2 regions of the Proteus sp. MB838 genome follow, and region 1 is predicted to be linked to the other one. Evidence: predicted binding sites of a transcription regulator. Region 1 holds the regulator's gene; the other holds the start of a gene.

The links. The regulator CRP, encoded in region 1, controls carbon source genes, mostly activating them, when cyclic AMP is high. The targets are predictions, from matches to a motif close to ATGTGANNNNNNTCACAT.
Region 2: the regulator CRP is predicted to act here: its motif matches at 1,754-1,771, upstream of ACYUCW_RS02740 (CidA/LrgA family protein).

What each region holds. Positions count from the first base shown of each region.
Region 1 is NZ_BAABMO010000024.1:25,305-28,739, reverse strand. It holds gene ACYUCW_RS11635 (aspartate aminotransferase family protein) at 1-1,185, shown strand, start outside; gene crp (cAMP-activated global transcriptional regulator CRP) at 1,273-1,905, opposite strand; gene ACYUCW_RS11625 (OsmC family protein) at 2,218-2,625, shown strand; gene ACYUCW_RS11620 (phosphoribulokinase) at 2,714-3,435, opposite strand, start outside.
Region 2 is NZ_BAABMO010000004.1:37,785-41,219, reverse strand. It holds gene metG (methionine--tRNA ligase) at 1-1,687, shown strand, start outside; gene ACYUCW_RS02740 (CidA/LrgA family protein) at 1,823-2,290, shown strand; gene ACYUCW_RS02735 (CidB/LrgB family autolysis modulator) at 2,284-2,985, shown strand; gene cdd (cytidine deaminase) at 3,209-3,435, shown strand, end outside.

The sequences.
Region 1 (3,435 bases):
GATCAGGTAATGTTGCCAATTTATTCACCAGCAGATTTTATTCCTGTTAAAGGGCAAGGTAGCCGTGTTTGGGATCAACAGGGAAAATCCTATATTGATTTTGCTGGTGGTATTGCTGTTCTAGCGCTTGGGCATGCGCATCCACTATTGAATAAAGCACTGCAAGAGCAAAGTGAGAAGCTTTGGCATGTAAGTAATGTGTTTACTAATGAGCCAGCATTATGTTTAGCTCAGAAATTAATCCAACATACTTTTGCTGAGCGTGTCTTTTTTGCCAATTCTGGGGCAGAAGCGAATGAAGCCGCACTTAAATTAGCACGACATTACGCTATTACCCGTCATAATCCTTATAAAACGAAGATAATTGCCTTCCACCACGCCTTTCATGGTAGAACATTTTTTACAGTCTCTGTTGGGGGACAACCTAAATATGCGGATGGTTTTGGTCCTAAACCTGCGGATATTATACATGTCCCTTTTAACTCTCTTGATGCTGTAAAAGCCGTGATTGACTCTCATACTTGTGCCGTAATACTGGAGCCTATCCAAGGTGAGGGCGGAGTGACACCGGCGACAGCGGAGTTTATGCATGGCTTACGTACACTATGTGATAAGCATCAAGCGCTATTAATTCTTGATGAAGTACAAACGGGTATGGGGCGAACCGGCAAACTATTTGCTTATATGCACTATGATATACAGCCCGATATTATTACCAGTGCCAAAGCATTAGGTAGTGGTTTTCCTCTCAGTGCGATGTTAACCACCGAGGATATCGCTTCGGTAATGGGGGTAGGAACACATGGTACGACTTATGGGGGGAACCCATTAGCCTGTGCAGTAGGCAATGCTGCTTTTGATTTAATCAACACTCAGGCGGTATTAGAAGGTGTCAGTGAGCGTCATCGTTGGATAGTGGATGAATTGCAGGCGATAAACCAAACTTATGCTGTGTTTTCTCAAATTCGTGGACAAGGCTTATTAATTGGCGCGCAGTTAGCACCACTGTATGCAGGTAAAGCAAAAGAGTTACTTGCACTGGCCTCTAAGCATGGCTTAATGATGTTAAATGCCGGGGCTGATGTAATACGCTTTACGCCAGCGTTGATTATTACCCTCGAAGAGTTACAAGAGGGCATGAATGCGTTACGAAAAGCGCTTGATGAGTTTGTAAAAGCAGAGTGAATTCAAATGTAAAACCCCATCATTGCGATGGGGCTTCATACAAAATAATCACTGTCCATCAGTTAAATGGGCTGTTTTCAATGCAACTTAACGAGTACCGTAAACAACGATAGTTTTACCGTGTGCTGAAATGAGGTTTTGATCTTCCAGCATTTTTAAAATACGGCCTACAGTTTCACGTGAACAACCTACAATTTGACCGATTTCCTGACGTGTAATTTTAATTTGCATGCCATCAGGATGCGTCATTGCATCAGGTTGTTTAGCTAAATTTAATAAAGTTTGTGCAATACGACCTGTTACATCAAGGAAAGCAAGGTTACCTACTTTTTCTGATGTGGTTTGTAATCTATTCGCCATTTGAGCGGAAAGGCGCATCAGAATGTCAGGATTGACCTGAATTAATTGGCGGAATTTTTTATAGGAAATTTCTGCTACTTCACAGGCTGTTTTTGCTCTAACCCATGCACTACGTTCTTGATCTTCTTCAAATAATCCAAGTTCACCGATGAAGTCACCTTGGTTTAGGTAGGAAAGGATCATCTCTTTTCCTTCTTCATCTTTAATAAGAACAGCCACGGAACCTTTAACAATATAATAAAGTGTTTCCGCTTTTTCACCTTGGTGGATCAGCGTGCTCTTGGATGGATATTTGTGAATATGGCAGTGTGACAAAAACCATTTAAGAGTCGGGTCTGTTTGCGGCTTGCCGAGAACCATTCGCGTTATCCTCTGTACGTTAATGCAGCCTTTCAAAACGGATTGACACCCTTTTGATACAGCGTGCTTAAAATCCTATCTTTACCGATTAACTTCCTGAGAATTCGGAAAGTTAATAAGGAATAGATTATAATAAATGAGAAAATAATGCATTGATCTTAACCACTATCATCAAGCAGATATTGTTTTTAACACAGTTAACGCATTAAGTCTCGTTTTACGCAGTCAGCATAATAAACCTATTTGCTAATTGCTAGTTGAATTATGAGAATGTACTCTTTTAGTCTTAGTTGTATTTAGGGGAAAAATAAAATGGAAGCACGTGTTAAATGGGTTGAAGATTTATCTTTTGTTGGCGAATCATCTTCCGGCCATCAAGTTATGATGGATGGTAATTCAGGTGATAAAGTGCCTAGTCCGATGGAAATGGTATTAATTGCTGCGGGTGGTTGTAGTGCTATTGATGTGGTGAGTATCTTACGTAAAGGTCGCCACCAAGTCATTGAATGTGAGGTAAAATTAACATCAAAGCGTCGTGAAGAGGCACCTCGTTTATTTACTGATATTAATTTACATTTCATTGTTTCCGGCAAAGCGTTGACAGATAAAATTGTTGAGCGAGCTGTACAATTATCAGCAGAAAAATATTGCTCTGTTTCTTTAATGTTAGGAAAAGCGGCCAATATTACGCACTCTTTTGAAATTAAAGATCCTGAATAAATTTGATATTTTAAAATAAATTTTAATATATAAAATAATATCCCTAAAATACGGGGATATTATTTTCGTCAAAAATAACATATCTATTTTAGCTAATTTTTTCACCATTCAATAATTTCTTCACCAGTGGTGCCATGATTAATTCCATCGCTAAGCCTAATTTCCCTCCTGGAACAACAATAGTATTGATAGTCGACATAAATGAACCATGCAACATTGCCAATAGATAAGGGAAATCGATATCGGTTAAGCCACGAAAGCGAATAACAATAAAACTTTCATCCAGTGTTGGAATAGCTTTAGCTGAGAAGGGATTAGAGGTATCCACCGTAGGAACGCGTTGGAAATTGATATGAGTACGAGAAAACTGTGGAATGATGTAACTGATATAATCATCCATCGAACGTACCACAGAATCTCTCACCGCTTCTTGAGAGTGCCCGCGCTCTGTGGTGTCTCTAATTAATTTTTGTATCCATTCAAGGTTAACAATAGGCACAACACCGACTAATAGGTCAACGTGTTGAGCGACATTATGTTGATCGGTAACGACTCCACCATGCAATCCCTCATAAAATAAAATATCTGTTTTTTCTGGCAATGCTTCCCAAGGTGTAAATGTCCCGGGTAATTGGTTATAAGGGGTTGCTTCATCATAAGAATGAAGATATTTGCGAAATTGCCCTTGCCCTGTTTGGCTATAGTGACTTAGGGTTGAACTTAATAAATTAAAGTCATTGGCTTCAGGGCCAAAATAGCTGATATGCCGTCCTTGCTCTTTCGCTTTTCTAATGGTCATATCCATTTCAG
Region 2 (3,435 bases), on a different contig from region 1:
GAAAAAAAATGGTCATATTAAAAGTAAAACGATTTCTCAACTTTATGATGAAGAAAAAGGCATGTTCTTGCCTGATCGTTTTGTTAAAGGGACTTGCCCTAAGTGTAAAGCGCCCGATCAATATGGTGATAACTGTGAAGTATGTGGGTCAACTTATAGCCCGACAGAATTAATTAATCCTCGCTCTGTGGTATCGGGTTCAACGCCGGTAATGCGTGAAACTGAACACTATTTCTTTGATCTCCCAGCCTTTAGCAATATGTTGCAAGAGTGGATCCGCTCCGGTGCATTGCAAGAGCAAGTAGCCAATAAGATGCAAGAGTGGTTTGACAGCGGTCTGCAACAGTGGGATATCACCCGTGACGCCCCTTATTTCGGTTTTGAAATCCCTGATGCGCCGGGTAAATATTTCTATGTTTGGTTAGACGCCCCTATTGGTTATATGGGCTCATTCTTAAACCTATGTGAAAAACGTGGTGATTTAAGCTTTGATGAGTTCTGGAACAAAGAGAGCAAAACTGACTTATACCATTTTATCGGTAAAGATATCGTTTATTTCCACAGCTTATTCTGGCCGGCAGTGTTAGAAGGTAGTGAATACCGTAAACCAACCAACCTATTTGTGCATGGCTATGTCACCGTCAATGGTGCGAAGATGTCAAAATCTCGCGGCACCTTTATTACGGCACGTGCCTATCTTGATCACTTTGATGCTGATTGCCTACGCTATTACTATGCGGCAAAACTTTCATCACGTATTGATGATATTGACCTAAACTTAGAAGACTTTGTACAGCGTGTAAACAGCGATATCGTCAACAAGGTGGTTAACCTCGCGTCCCGTACTGCGGGTTTTATCAGTAAACGCTTTGATGGCAAATTAGCGGCAAGCCTTGATGATGCGAAGTTATATCAACATTTCGTCGATATGCAAGAAAGCATCGCACAATGTTTTGAAAACCGTGAATTTGGTAAAGCCATTCGTGAAATTATGGCATTAGCAGACGAAGCTAACCGCTATATTGATGAAAAAGCGCCTTGGGTGGTTGCTAAACAAGAAGGTAAAGAGGCTGAGTTGCAAGCTATTTGTACTATGGGAATTAACTTATTCCGTGTACTGATGACTTATTTAAAACCAATTCTACCTTCTTTAACAGAACGTTCAGAAGCCTTCTTACAAACTGAATTAACTTGGAATGCTCTGTCGCAACCGCTGTTAAACCATGAAATTACTAAATTTAAAGCATTGTTTAATCGTATTGAAATGGATAAAGCCAATGCAATGGTAGAAGCTTCAAAAAGTACCATTGCGCCAGTCAAAGAAATCACGGGTCCATTAGCAGACGCGCCTATTCAAGAAACTATTAAATTTGATGATTTTGCCAAAATTGATATGCGCATTGCTGAAATTAAACAGGCTGATTTCGTTGACGGCTCAGATAAGTTGCTAAAATTAATACTGGACTTAGGGGGAGAAACACGCCAAGTATTCTCCGGCATTCGTTCTGCATACCCTGATCCGAAAGTATTAGAAGGTCGCTTAACTGTTATGATTGCAAACCTAGCACCTCGCAAAATGCGTTTTGGAATTTCAGAAGGTATGGTGATGGCCGCAGGCCCTGGTGGTGAAGATATTTTCTTACTTAGCCCAGATAGTGGGGCTAAACCGGGTCACCAAGTGAAATAAAAACTGACCTTTATTCAAAATGCAAATACAAAGCGGGGTTCTATAAAGAGCCCCGCTCTTTTTTTATTGTGATCCATAGCACACTTTGAAAATTGGTGTATGATAAATACGTCAGTTGATTTAGGACACATATCTATGAAATCTAAGCGGGTGCAGATCACAATCTGGCACTATATACGATCATTTTTTATACTTTATCTTTGTCTTTTTGCCGGTAATCTTATTTCAGCCTTATTACCTTTCGCGGTGCCAGGCAGTATTGTTGGACTACTTATTCTATTTGGTTTACTTGCCTTCCAGCTTATTCCATTACGTTGGGTAAAACCCGGTGGTAATATTTTACTGAAAAATATGTCATTGCTCTTTATTCCTATCGGGGTGGGTGTAATGAACTATTATAATTTATTAAGCCAACAACTCTTTCCTATTGTTCTGGCCTGTGTTGTCAGTACCTTTGCGGTGATGGCGCTAGTCGCTTACTGCTCACATTACGTGCATCGTGAACGTCCTATTATCGGTGCTAAACCCGATAAAGTAGAGGATGTAGAATTAGCAGAACAACAAGACGACGACAGAGCGTTAAGTGAGAAGAAAAAATGTTAATATTAATGAATATTTGGTGGTCATTACCGCTAACACTTATTATTTTCTACTTAGCACGTAAACTGGCTGCTCGATTTAAATGGCCTATTTTAAATCCGTTATTGATTGCTATTGTTGTTATTATTCCTATTTTATTAGTGACACACACCGCCTATGAGGATTATTTTGCCGGAAGTCGTATCCTTAACGACTTGTTGCAACCTGCTGTTGTTGCTTTAGCTATTCCTTTATATCAACAATTACACCAAATACGCGCACAATGGAAATCGTTAATTAGTATCTGCTTTATTGGTAGTATCGCCGCCATGGCTAGTGGTACAGCGATTGCATTATGGGCTGGTGCTACTCCTGAAATTGCCGCCTCCATTTTGCCTAAATCGGTAACAACCCCTATCGCAATGGCTGTTGCGGATTCCATAGGTGGTATTCCTGCAATCAGTGCTGCATGTGTTATTGCAGTAGGTATTTTAGGTGCCATTTTTGGTCATACGCTATTTAAAATATTACGTATTCCAACTCACGCTTCTCGTGGTTTAGCGATGGGAACAGTCTCTCACGCAGTGGGTACCGCAAGAGCAGCTGAAATCGATTATATTGAAGGGGCATATAGTTCATTAGCATTAATGACTTGCGGTATTATTACTTCACTTACCGCACCTTTTATTTTTCCTTTTATTTTGCACCTTTTTAGCTGATTAGCTAATTAGCTAAATCAATAGAACACATAAAAAACCTTCGTTCAGAGCGAAGGTTTTTTATGCTAATGCTAAAATCAATTTACTATAAATTTGAGATGTATCTCCCAATTAATCATTCAGTTGCAATAGTTTCATTGAAAATATGATTTTAATCACATATAAGAATAGGTAAAGATGCCTAAAATCTTACAATAGCAGAAGATTAATGGGAGACACCTATATGCATACTCGTTTTCAGGCAATTTGGTCAGATTTATCCCCTCAATTACAACAAGCACTTACGCCTTATCTTGAGCAGGATGAATTTCCGGCAATGTTCACTGCAGAACAAGTTAATGCGTTAAAAACACAGTTACAATGTAATGATGATGAGTTAGCCCTCGCATTACTGCCTGTTGCAGCCGCTTGTGCTGTGACACCTATCTCTCATTTTAATGTGGGTGCCAT